Regions from separate parts of the Streptomyces sp. SJL17-4 genome, predicted to be linked through region 1. Evidence: riboswitches for the same ligand, from Rfam matches in the RefSeq annotation. Region 1 holds a riboswitch; each other region holds the start of a gene.
What was found. Region 1 has a riboswitch for cyclic di-AMP ahead of N5875_RS00795 (LysM peptidoglycan-binding domain-containing protein). Riboswitches for the same ligand answer to the same signal wherever they lie in the genome.
Positions count from the first base shown of each region.

Region 1 (3,845 bases):
AGGCCGACGAAACGGTGAGCGTGCACGCGCCGGACCTGTTCTACGCGATCGGACAGTTCTACCGGGACTTCACCCAGACCCCGGACGCGGAGGTCATCGCCTGCCTGGACCGGATCCGCGCCGCGCACGGCCCGGTCGTCCAGGACACGGACATCAGGATCCCCGTCGCCGACGGCGTCATGCTCGCGGGACGGCTCGCGGTGCCCGAGGGCGCCACCGGCATCGTCCTGTTCGCCCACGGCAGCGGGAGCAGTCGGCACAGCCCCCGCAATCGGGCGGTCGCGGCCGCGCTCAACCGGGCGGGACTCGGAACGCTCCTGTTCGACCTGCTCACCGAGGCCGAGGCGGTCGACCGGGCGCAGGTCTTCGACACCCCGCTGCTCGCCGACAGGCTCGCCCGCGCCACGGAGTGGCTCGCCGAGCGTCCGGAGAGCGAAGGCCTCCCGCTGGGCTACTTCGGGGCCAGTACGGGAGCGGCCGCCGCGCTGTGGGCTGCGGGCGACCTGGAGTCCGCCGTGGCCGCCGTCGTCTCACGCGGTGGCCGGCCGGACCTCGCGGCCGACCACCTGGCGCGGGTCAAGGCCCCGACGCTCCTCGTGGTCGGGGGCAGGGACGCGCTGGTCCTGGACCTCAACCGGCGGGCCGAGGCGCTGCTGCGCTGCGAGAGCCGGCTGGAGGTCGTGGAGGGCGCCACGCACCTCTTCGAGGAGCCGGGCGCCCTGGAGGAGGTGGCGGAGCTCGCCACCTCCTGGTTCACCGGGCACTTCCGGGATCAGTAGGCGCCGTTGACGTTGTCGATGGAGCCGTAGCGGTCGGCCGCGTAGTTGCAGGCGGCCGTGATGTTGGCGACCGGGTCGAACAGGTCCATCGACGTGCCGGGCACGTGATAGGCGAGGAAGGTCGGCTCGATGACCTGGAGCAGGCCCTTGGAGGGGGTGCCGGCCACGGCGTTGGAGTCCCAGAGGTTGATGGCCTGGGGGTTGCCGGAGGACTCCCGCATGATGTTGCGGTGGATCCCCTCGTACGAGCCGGGGATGCCGCGCTGGGCCATGATGTCCAGCGACTCGCGGATCCAGCCGTCGAGGTTGTTCGCGTACTGGGTGGCGGCGGCGGGCGCGGCCTGGACCGGAGCGGCGGCGGCGGGAGCGGCGGCCGAGGCGCCGGTGCCGGTGGCCGGGGTGGCGCTCCGGCGCTCGGAGCGGTTCGCCCGTTCGGCCGTGGCGGTCTTCTTCGCCTGCGTGGGGGCGGCCTTCACGGAATCCCGACGAAGCGTCAGTTCAAGACCCGGATGAATAAGTGACGGGTTGTCACCCACGGCGCTCCGGTTGGCGCGGTAAAGGCCCTTCCAGCCGCCCTGAATTCCCTTCTTCTGGGCGATCAGGGAAAGCGAGTCACCACTGACGACCGTGTAGGTGCGTGCGGCGGCCGGGGCGGCGGGTGCCTTGGCGGCGGCCTTCGCGGCGACCGGGGCCGCGGGGGCGGTGATGTTCTTGGCGGCGATTTCCGGGGCTCCGGAAACAGGCGCGGCGCCGGCCACGGCCGGGGCGATCAGCGGGAGGGTGAGGGCGGCTCCGCCCGTGCCGACCAGCGCGAGTCCACGGGAGACGGGGCGGCGGCGGGGGCGGCGGTGCTTACCGTGAGCAGGCATGACGAGATTCCTCTCCGGCGCCTTCGGGGTGAGCTGTCGGGTTCGGACTGGAGATGTCCGGCCGCGCGCACGCGGCTTCACCCCGAGCCGTTCCGGAATCCGGGCCGGCGTATTCGTGGGTCCCCCGCTCCTGCCGTCGGGTGAAAGGGAGGTATTTCGAGCGGTGGCAGGATTCGGCGATCCGCTCGAATGGAGGTGACCGTAGGCCAGTAATGCGGCGGAGAACAAGAGGATCTGAGTCCAGGGGTCGGTGAAAGGATCACCGAATTCATGGAATTCAAGATCGACCTCGACTCCTGCGCATCGAACTTCCTTGTCCCGCACGGCCTGCACGGATTCCGATCACCGGGGAATCCCCGGGAACGTGAGTCGCGTCACCAGGTGCTCAATGTCCGAATAGGGGTGGTAATTCTATTAATGGAGAAGTGGGCGATAAGGGACTGTTCGACCGCGCGGGCACTCAAGGGCATAGGTCGCAAAACCGACATTCGTCATGAAAGATGGAGCCACCCCGACCGAGGAGCCGCCCGGATGTCGCCCTCCGCCTCCCTGCTCGACCCCGAGACCCTCGACCGTGAGGCCGCCGCCCTCTACGAGAGCGCCACCTGGCAGCGGATCGTCACGGACTGGACCGCGCCGCCGGCGCCCGCACCCGCTGTGGAGGGCTGGCGTGAGCTGCTCACCCTGCCGGTGGAGCGGCTCGTCGCCGACGCGCTCGACGCGTTGCCGCCTTCCCTTCCCGCCGAGCGCCGGCTTCCCGGCCGGATCGGAGCCGTCCTGCCCGACCGGCTGCACGCCTGGCGTCGCATCGGCCAGCCCGAGCTGCGCCCCTCGGTCCACCTCGGGTACGCGCGCCTGGTGCTGACGGAGTGGGGCTGGCAGAACGCGCCGTACAAGCTGCGCGACGTGCGCGGGGCCCGGTGTGTCTGCGGCGCGCTGCTCGCCGCGCACCGTCTCGGCTACGGCAGCGCGACGACGATGAACGAGGCGGCCGCCTGGATCATGGCCGAGCTCCGGTCGCGGGGGTGGCATGAGCTGATCGGGCCGTGGAACCGGGCCCCGGGCCGTACGGCCGCCGACGCGGTGGCCCTCCTCGACGCCACGATCCACCGCGCGGCGCACGCCGGGCGCTGACGGACTCTCCGCGGGCGCGGGGCGGGTGTGGGGCGGGTGGGAGGCGGGTGCGCGACGGCGGCGAAGCGGCCACCGCCCCGCACCCGGACGGCGTACTCAGCCGGTGATGCTCGGCGCTCCGGTCTCGATGTGACCGGTGTACCGGCGCGACCAGGTCCCGTCGATGTCGGCCAGGATCGTGAAGTCGTACCAGCCGTTGTTGTAGGCGACCGCGTTGAAGAAGTCCTCCCGAGTGGAGCCGGCCGGGACCGTGTAGGTCCAGGGGCCGTCCGTGCGGTAGGCGTTCGAGCGGATCGTGAACGTCACCGGCCCGGCCGAGGTGTTGCTCATCCTGAACCACAGGGCCGTCCGCCCCGTCCCCGGCTCGGTCGCGAACCTGGATGTCACCTCGACGGCCTTGCCGGCCTTGGAGGCGTCCCCGATGAACCGGCGCAGGAAGCGGTTGGGGCCCATCATCGAGATGTCGTACTTGCCGGACCCCGATCCCAGGCCGATGTTGAAGTAGTCGGTGGCCGTGCCGCCCGCGTCGACGGTGTACTGCCAGGCGGCCGTGTCGCGGTGCTGGTGCGGGTGGATCGAGAAATGGGCCGCGCGCTTGGCCTCGGCGCCCTGGTTCGCCATCGAGAACCAGGCGAGGATCTTGCCCGCGGCTCCGAACTCGAAGCGGTCGAGATTGCCGTTCACCTGGTACGGCAGCGCGCGGGCCGGCCGGGTGCCGGACTCCTGCGCGGGCTGGGCGTTGTTCTGCGGGGCCGGGTTCGGCAGCGGACCGCAGGTCGCCTGGCCGATGACCTTCGCCGTGGAGGGGAGGCCGGCCGGTACGCCGTACACCGGGTGGGCGAAGTCGAAGACGCCGGTCAGATCGCCCGTCACCTTCCGTCGCCAGGCGCTGATGTGGGGGCAGGTGGCCGGGGTGCCGAGGGCCGTCGTCCAGCTCTCCATGAAACGCAGGACCGAGGTGTGGTCGAAGACCTCCGAGCTCACCCAGCCACCCCGGGTCCACGGGGACATGACAATCATGGGGACGCGGAAGCCGAGGCCGATCGGTACGCCGTCGAGGTAC
Region 1 covers NZ_CP104578.1:176,409-180,253, reverse strand. Annotated here, with positions in the region: gene N5875_RS00800 (alpha/beta family hydrolase) at 1-779, shown strand, start outside; gene N5875_RS00795 (LysM peptidoglycan-binding domain-containing protein) at 773-1,648, opposite strand; cyclic di-AMP (ydaO/yuaA leader) riboswitch at 1,654-1,837, opposite strand; gene N5875_RS00790 (hypothetical protein) at 2,180-2,782, shown strand; gene N5875_RS00785 (phospholipase C, phosphocholine-specific) at 2,879-3,845, opposite strand, start outside.

Region 2 (3,845 bases), 5.0 Mb from region 1:
GCTCCTCGTAGTACTCGGTCATCTCGGCGGCCGAGCGGGACTTGCCCTCGAACTCGTACTTGCCGTCCTTGTAGAACTCGGACGCGGCCACGTCGAGCGCGAGCGCGACGTCGGAGCCCGGGGTGTAGCCGGCCTCCTTGATGGCCTCGACGATGAGGTCGAGGGCGGCGCGGTTCGACTCGAGGTTCGGCGCGAAGCCGCCCTCGTCGCCGAGGCCGGTGGAGAGGCCCTTGCGCTTCAGCACGGCCTTGAGGGTGTGGTAGATCTCGGCGCCCCAGCGGAGGGCCTCGGAGAAGGACTCCGCGCCGATCGGGGCGATCATGAACTCCTGGATGTCCACGTTGGAGTCGGCGTGCGACCCACCGTTGAGGATGTTCATCATCGGAACGGGCAGCAGGTGCGCGTTCGGGCCGCCGAGGTAGCGGAAGAGCGGGAGGTCCGAGGCCTCGGACGCGGCGTGCGCGACGGCGAGGGAGACGCCGAGGATGGCGTTGGCGCCGAGGGAGCCCTTGTTCTCGGTGGCGTCCAGGTCGAACATGGCCTGGTCGATCAGGCGCTGCTCGGTGGCGTCGTAGCCGACGAGCTCCGGGCCGATCTGCTCGATGACGGCGAGGACGGCCTTCTCGACACCCTTGCCCAGGTAGCGGTTCGGGTCACCGTCGCGAAGCTCGATGGCCTCGAACGCACCGGTGGAGGCGCCGGACGGAACAGCAGCACGACCGGTGCTGCCGTCGTCGAGGCCGACCTCGACCTCGACCGTGGGGTTGCCTCGGGAGTCCAGGATTTCCCGGGCTACGACGACGTCGATGGACGGCACGAGCATCTCCTTTTTGGGATGTGACGCTGGATGTGACGCAAGGTCGGTGCAGGGTCGCTTGGCCTTGCGACAAGAGCCTAACCGGCTCGGGGGCTCCGGCCAGCCGGGCGCCCGCCCGCTGGGACGAAAAAGGACCCGAGGGCATGCATCTCGGGACGAAGGACCCCAGATCTACCAGTCGGTAACCACGGAGTCCTCCTGAAACGGGGGAACCCCGGCCCGACGCGCACGGGGGAGAGACGCGTCGGGCCGGGGTGGTCACCGCGGGAGGGTCGGAGGGTCCGCGTGAGCCGCCGGACTCACGCGGGCCGCCGGGCTCACTTCAGGTGAAGCTGCTGGCCCGGGTAGATGAGGTCGGCGTTGTCGACGACGTCGTCGTTCAGCTCGAAGAGCTCGGCCCAGCCGCCCTTGACGCCGTGCGCCTGGGCGATCTTGCTGAGGGTGTCGCCGGTCACGACCTTGTACTCGCCGTCACCCTTCTTGACCTTCTTGCCGGTCGGGGTGGTGACGGTCTTCTTCGCGGCGGCCTGCGGAGCGGCCTGCTGCTGCGTGGCCTTCTTCGGGGCCTGGCGCTGCTCGCTGCGGGTGGTCGGCTGCTCGGCCTTCCGCTCCTGCTGCGGCTGCTGCTGGGTGCTCTGCTGCGGCGCGCTCTCGGTGGCGCCACCGTCGTACGAGGCGCCGGAGAGGCCCACGCCACAGGACGGCCAGGCGCCCTTGCCCTGGCCCGCGAGGACCTTCTCGGCGATGGCTATCTGCTGGGACTTCGACGCCTGGTTGGCGGTCGAGGCGTAGGCGGTGCCGCCGTACGCGGCCCAGGTGGAGGCCGAGAACTGCAGGCCGCCGTAGTAGCCGTTGCCCGTGTTGATCGACCAGTTGCCGCCGGACTCGCACTGGGCGACGCGGTCCCACTCGGAGGCCGTGGCGGCCGAGGCGGTGCCCGCGGTCATCAGCGGGGCGGCCACGGCGACACCGGTGACGCCGACGAGCGTGGCGACCTGGGTGGCCTTGGAGGGACGGCGGTGTTTGCCCTTGCCGGAAAACAGCATGGAGATTCTCCTCACCGACGCCTGTGAGGTGAGCTGTCGGGTTCGGGCCGGAAAGTTGCCCGGCCGCGTGTCCTAGCACGCGGCTTCACCCCAAGCCGATCGTCGGCCGTCTGTCTCAACGGCCGGGGCCGGCACTTACCTTGGGTCCCCCACTCCTGCCTTCGGCGCTTGCGCGACGACTGTTCCCATCGGCCGACGGCAGGATTCGGCGTTTCGGTCGACGGGGCCCGCGGTGGCGAGCGGTGACGACCGTAGACACAGACCCACCGGAAGTTCAAAGAGGCGTATTGCGGAAATAACGCCCCTACTTGCCTTCCGATGGGGGGTGTTTGTGCAGGTGAGAGGTGACGGGAGCAAAGTTTGCGGGCGTGACACGCCAGTTGGGGCGAAGAGACCCATGTCTCACTTGCCCAGAACCGGACATACGCCCCCGAATCACTCCGCCGACGCGGTCGAACCGTTCGTCAGGTCGAGAGCCTGACCAGGGAGGATGAAGTCCGGATCGAGGCCCACGGTCTGCCGGTTGGCGTCGTAGAGGGCGGTCCAGCCCCCGGGGAGTTCGTTCTCCTGTGCAATGTCGGACAGATTGTCGCCCGGCTGCACGAGATAGGAGCCCGAGTTGCCCTGACTGTCAGTTGCGTCCGTTTCCTTCGAAGCGTCAGCCGGCGCCGCCTTCGGGGGCTTTTCGGTCAGGTTGTTGTCCGATGAAGCATGTCTACCCGATTCAGCGGAACTGTCCGGGTTGCCGGTTTCCTCCGGCGCGGCGTCACCCCGGTGCTTCCCGGTTCCGGGAGTGGCCGACGACACGTCATCCGTCGGCGCACCGGGCTCGGTGGCCCCCGGCGCGTCAGGGGTGCCGGGCGTACCCGGCGTACCCGGCGTAAGGGATGTATCGGGCGTGCCCGGAGTGGTGGGCACGGTCGGGTGGCTCGGGTCGGTCGACACGGAGGGGCTCGCCGGGGTGGTCGGCGTGACGGGAGCGGTCGGCGAGACGGGCGTGGCGGGCGCGGTCGGCGAAGCCGTCCCCGTGCCCTTCTTCGCGTCCTCGGACCCCTTCGCCCCCTCGGCGGCCTCCGAGGTCTCCTCGGAGGTCCCGGGCAGACCCGTGGTCCAGTTCGACTCGGGAACCGGCCCCGTGGGGGCCTTGGGGACGCTCGCGGGACCGGGGTCCACGCCCGGCGACGTGCCGTCGTTCGTCAGGCCGGCGATCGGCGCGCAGGTGGCCCACTCGTTGGAGCCCTTGGCAAGGGCCTTCTCGGCCACCGCGATCTGCTGGGCGCGACTGGCCAGATCGGGGCTGGGCGCGTACGTCAGGCCACCGTTCCGCTCCCAGCTGTCCTGGGTGAACTGGAGCCCGCCGTACATGCCGTTGCCGAAGTTGGCGCTCCACTGGCCGCCGGACTCGCATTCGGCGACCCGGTCCCAGGTGGCTGCGTCGGCCGCGGAGGCGGACCCGGTGGCGAGCAGCGGCAGCGCCATGGCGGAGCCGGTCACACCCGCGGCGACGACGATTGCGGGGGCCTGACGGGGGCGACGGTGACGTCCGTTCCCGGAACGCATAGGAGCGCCTTTCGCGTGACGACTAGGAGGGCGAGCCCAGTTGCCGCACATGGCCGAATTACTCAACCACGTTGACGAACCGAGCTGACGGGGAAGGTAGCCGTATTCGAACGCTCATCACAAGTCGATGCACCCGCGATCACGCGAAGATCACAGTTCTGACGGCTCGTCACTTTGTGGGAGTCGTACGGAAGGGGAGAACTCCACCGGAAGCGTGCGCAATCCGCGCATGATGAGCCCTCCGCGCCACCGCAGTTCCTCCGGATCGGCGGCAAGTCGCAGGTCCGGCAGCCGCGTCAGCAGGGTGGCGAGCGCGGTCTGCCCCTCCAGCCGCGCGAGCGGCGCTCCCAGGCAGTAGTGGATGCCGTGCCCGTACCCGAGGTGCTGGTTGTCGCGCCGGGCCAGGTCCAGGGTGTCCGGCC
Region 2 covers NZ_CP104578.1:5,202,950-5,206,794, reverse strand. Annotated here, with positions in the region: gene eno (phosphopyruvate hydratase) at 1-823, opposite strand, end outside; gene N5875_RS23460 (transglycosylase family protein) at 1,135-1,863, opposite strand; cyclic di-AMP (ydaO/yuaA leader) riboswitch at 1,867-2,040, opposite strand; gene N5875_RS23455 (transglycosylase family protein) at 2,299-3,423, opposite strand; gene N5875_RS23450 (cytochrome P450) at 3,574-3,845, opposite strand, start outside.
Region 2: it holds a riboswitch for cyclic di-AMP, as region 1 does, so the genes downstream of both, N5875_RS23460 (transglycosylase family protein) here and N5875_RS00795 (LysM peptidoglycan-binding domain-containing protein) in region 1, are expected to answer to the same signal.

Region 3 (3,845 bases), 1.2 Mb from region 1:
CCTTGGCCCAGTGGATGTCGTCGCGGCGCACCTCGAGCGGGCCGCGCGGGGGTACCGGCGGCCACGCCTGGTCCGGGTCGGCCGGCACCGGCAGGCCGAGGACCTGCGCGGCGCGCAGGGCCACCCGGGTGTGGCCGTCGGGCGACAGGTGCAGCCGGTCGTCGTCCCAGGCGCGCCGGTCCTGTACGGACTTCAGCGACCACAGGTCGAGGACCGGGCAGCCGTAGCGGTCGGCGATGGCCCGGACGTGCCCGTTGTACGTGGCGATCTTGCCGCGCAGGTGCTTGAGGAGGATCACGTCGCGGGTGTCGAAGCCGGTGGTCACCATGACGGTGCCGACGGCGGAGGTCAGTCCGGCGACGGCGCGCTCGAAGCGCTCGGCGACGTCGTCGGGGTCCGTGCCGGGGCGGATGATGTCGTTCCCGCCGGCGCAGAAGGTCACCAGGTCGGGGGCGAGTTCCTTCGCCCGGGGGACCTGTTCCGCCACGATCTGGTCGAGGAGGCGCCCGCGTACCGCCAGGTTGGCGTAGCGGAAGGCGTCGTGCTCCGGCAGCTGGTCGGCGAGCAGCACCGCGAAGCGGTCCGCCCAGCCGACGTACGTCCCGTCGGGCCCGGGGTCTCCGACGCCCTCGGTGAAGCTGTCACCGATCGCCGCGTACGACCCGAATGCGTTCTTGTCTCTTGATCTCGAATCGTCTGCCACGGGTGCACATCCTTCCCCTTCGGATGTGACTTACGCGACCGTAAGGAGGGGTTGACGCCGGGTGACATATGCCACCGATAAAGAATTTGCCAAGCCGGAATAGGCCGAAGGCCCGGCACGTGGGTGCCGGGCCTTCGGGGAGCTGCTCGTGTCAGCGGGGGACGCTCCGTCAGACGGAGACGCCGTGCTGACGGAGGTAGGCCAGCGGGTCGACGTCGGAGCCGTAGCTCGGCGAGGTGCGGATCTCGAAGTGCAGGTGCGGGCCGGTGGAGTTGCCGGTCGAGCCGGAGAGGCCGATCTGCTGACCGCCGGAGACCGTCTGGCCGGTCGAGACGGAGAGGGAGGAGAGGTGGGCGTACTGCGAGTAGTTGCCGTCGGCGTGCTGGATGACGACCTCGTTGCCGTAGGCGCCGCTCCAGCCGGCGGAGACGACCGTGCCGGCGCCGACGGCGCGGACGGCGGTGCCGGAGGAGGCGATGAAGTCGACACCGGTGTGGTAGCCGGAGGACCACATGGAGCCCGAGGCGCGGTACGGGGTGGAGAAGCCGCCGCTGACCGGGGCGACCCAGCCGGAGGCGGAGGTCGAGGCGCCGGAGGCGGAGGCCCCCGACGACTGCGAAGCCGACGAGCCCGACGACTGCGTGCTCGCGGCCGGAGCGGCGGCGCGCTCGCTGCTCCGGGAGGCACGCGTGCTGTCGCCGTTCTTCGAGGAGCTCTCCGCAGAGGCCTTCGCCGGGCTCTTGGGGGCGGCGGCCTTGGGCGCGGCGCTCTTCGGTGCGGCCTTGGCGGTGCTCTTGGCGCCGAGGGTGAGCTTCATGCCCGGCAGGATGAGCGAGGGGTCCTCGCCGACGACCTGACGGTTGTCGGCGTACAGCTTCTGCCAGCCACCGGTGAGGTCGTGCTCGGCGGCGATCTTCGACAGGTAGTCGCCCCGCACGACGGAGTACGTCTTCGGCGCGGCCTTCGTGGCGGTGGGCGCGGCCTTGGCGACGGCGGGGGCCTTCACCTGGGCGGCGGCGGTGACGGCCTGGCCGGGAGCGGCCGGGGCGGCCTGCTCGGCGGCGTGGGCACCGGTGGCACCGAGGAGCGGGAGGGCGACAACGGCGCCTCCCGTACCGGCGGCGGCGATTCCGCGGGTGAGGCGGTTGGACTTGATGCGGCGGTGCTTACCCTTCGCGGGCATGGCGAATTCCTCTCCGGCGCCTACGAGGTGAGCTGTCGGGTTCGGACTGGAGATGTCCGGTCACGCTCTCGCGCGACTTCACCCCGAGCCGTCCTGCGTCGCGGGACCGGCGTACTTCCTTGGGTCCCCCGCTCCTGCCACGCATGGGATGGGTGGAATTCCGGACGGTGGCAGGATTCGGCGGTCCGACCGGATTGACGGTGACGCTAGACGAGCGGGGTCGGCACGAACAAGCCACGGATTTCTCCCGGCTTTCCCCGTACGGCCTTTCACCCGGAATTCCGGTCACCCTCCGTGGATGACGGACCCTCGATTTCCTTTTTGCGCAGGGCATTTGCTTCGGGCGTCCGGCCACGATCCGTCACTTCTATGACCCTGCTCACGCGCCGAGACTCATCTCACCTGTAAACAGGGCGCGTTATACGCAACGCCTCAATTCGGACAGATCACCCATTCCCGTCCAGGGGGGTGCGCCATCACAGCCCCACCTGGATGATTGCCCCTGGAACCGATCTCGCGTCGGGCACCCGAACGTCGACCATCAGGAGCATCCGTGACGCAGCAGCTGCCGCAGGTCCCGCCCATCGAAGCGAACGAACCCGAGCTGGCCGAGGTCCGCAACTTCCGGGATGTGGGCGGCCTGCCGACGACGGACGGGCGCGCCGTGCATCCCGGCCGCCTCTTCCGTAGCGGCCACCTCGCCCACGCCACCGAGGAGGACGTCACCTTCCTCGACTCGCTCGGACTGCACACCGTCTTCGACTTCCGGAACCTCGCCGACCGGAAGATCGAGGGCCCGGACGTCGAACTGCCGGGCGTACGGAACGTGAACATACCCCTCAACGACCCGGCCGACGGAAAGGAGTTCTGGAAGCTGGTCCGCGACGGCGACATCGAGCAGCTGCGGGACATCCTCGGCGACGGCAAGGCCGCAGCCCGAATGTCCGACTCGTACCGGAAGATGGTGGTCGAGCGGACCATGGAGCACAGCCGGATCCTGCACTCGCTGGCCGAGGACAGCCTCCCCGCCCTGATGCACTGTGCGGCCGGCAAGGACCGCGCGGGGCTCTCCATCGCGATCACCCTGCTGGCCGTCGGGGTCGAGCGGGAGGCGATCGAGGCCGACTACGTGAAGTCGAACGACCCGCACCGCCGCTACAAGGTACGCCGCAGCTCCACCGCCCCGGACGCGATGTCGCCCGAGGTGATGGAGCTGCTGAGCCCGCTGTTCGACGCGCGGGTGGAGTACCTGCGGGGCGCCTTCGAGACGATCGAGGCGACCTGGGGCTCGGTGGACACCTACCTCACCGAGGGCCTGAAGCTGTCCCCGGAGACCCGCGAGCGCCTCCGCGAGCGGCTGCTCACGGAGGCGTGACCAGGGCCTACCGGTTACCGGGGCCTACTGGTTCTGGCCGCCCAGCATGAACAGCAGGTAGAGGAAGCCGGCGAAGAGGTGCCCGGCGATCAGATAGGCGAAGAGGCGCAGGACGAGCCCCTTGGGGAACTTGCCCTCGCCTCGCTCTTCGCCGGTGACAGGTCGTGCCTTCTCGGACATCTCGGTCCTTTTCTGTCGAAGGAAGTACGCGGGATCAGCGCCGGTGCGGAGTTCCGTCGCCGAGACACAGCTCGGCGACGGGGCTCTGCATCAGGGTGTGGACGAAGAGCAGCTCGGCCCCGCCGGGGGTCGCCGCTCCGATCCGGTGCGGGGTCAGCGAGTCGAAGTGCGCGCTGTCCCCGGGATCGAGGACGTGGACGGCCTCGCCGAGGGCCAGCCGCACCCGGCCCTCCAGGACGTGGATCCACTCCTCGCCGGGGTGGACGCGCACGATGTCGGCCCGGGTGGCGTACGGCACATGGACCCGCAGGCACTGCAGGGCGCGCCCGGCGCCGCCCGCCTGGCGGTAGATCCAGCCGTCGGCCTCGACGGGTTCGGAGCGTCCGGCGCGGACGACGGGGTCG
Region 3 covers NZ_CP104578.1:1,419,283-1,423,127, forward strand. Annotated here, with positions in the region: gene N5875_RS06300 (SGNH/GDSL hydrolase family protein) at 1-703, opposite strand, end outside; gene N5875_RS06305 (LysM peptidoglycan-binding domain-containing M23 family metallopeptidase) at 873-1,886, opposite strand; cyclic di-AMP (ydaO/yuaA leader) riboswitch at 1,891-2,051, opposite strand; gene N5875_RS06310 (tyrosine-protein phosphatase) at 2,440-3,261, shown strand; gene N5875_RS06315 (DUF6126 family protein) at 3,286-3,441, opposite strand; gene N5875_RS06320 (helix-turn-helix domain-containing protein) at 3,476-3,845, opposite strand, start outside.
Region 3: it holds a riboswitch for cyclic di-AMP, as region 1 does, so the genes downstream of both, N5875_RS06305 (LysM peptidoglycan-binding domain-containing M23 family metallopeptidase) here and N5875_RS00795 (LysM peptidoglycan-binding domain-containing protein) in region 1, are expected to answer to the same signal.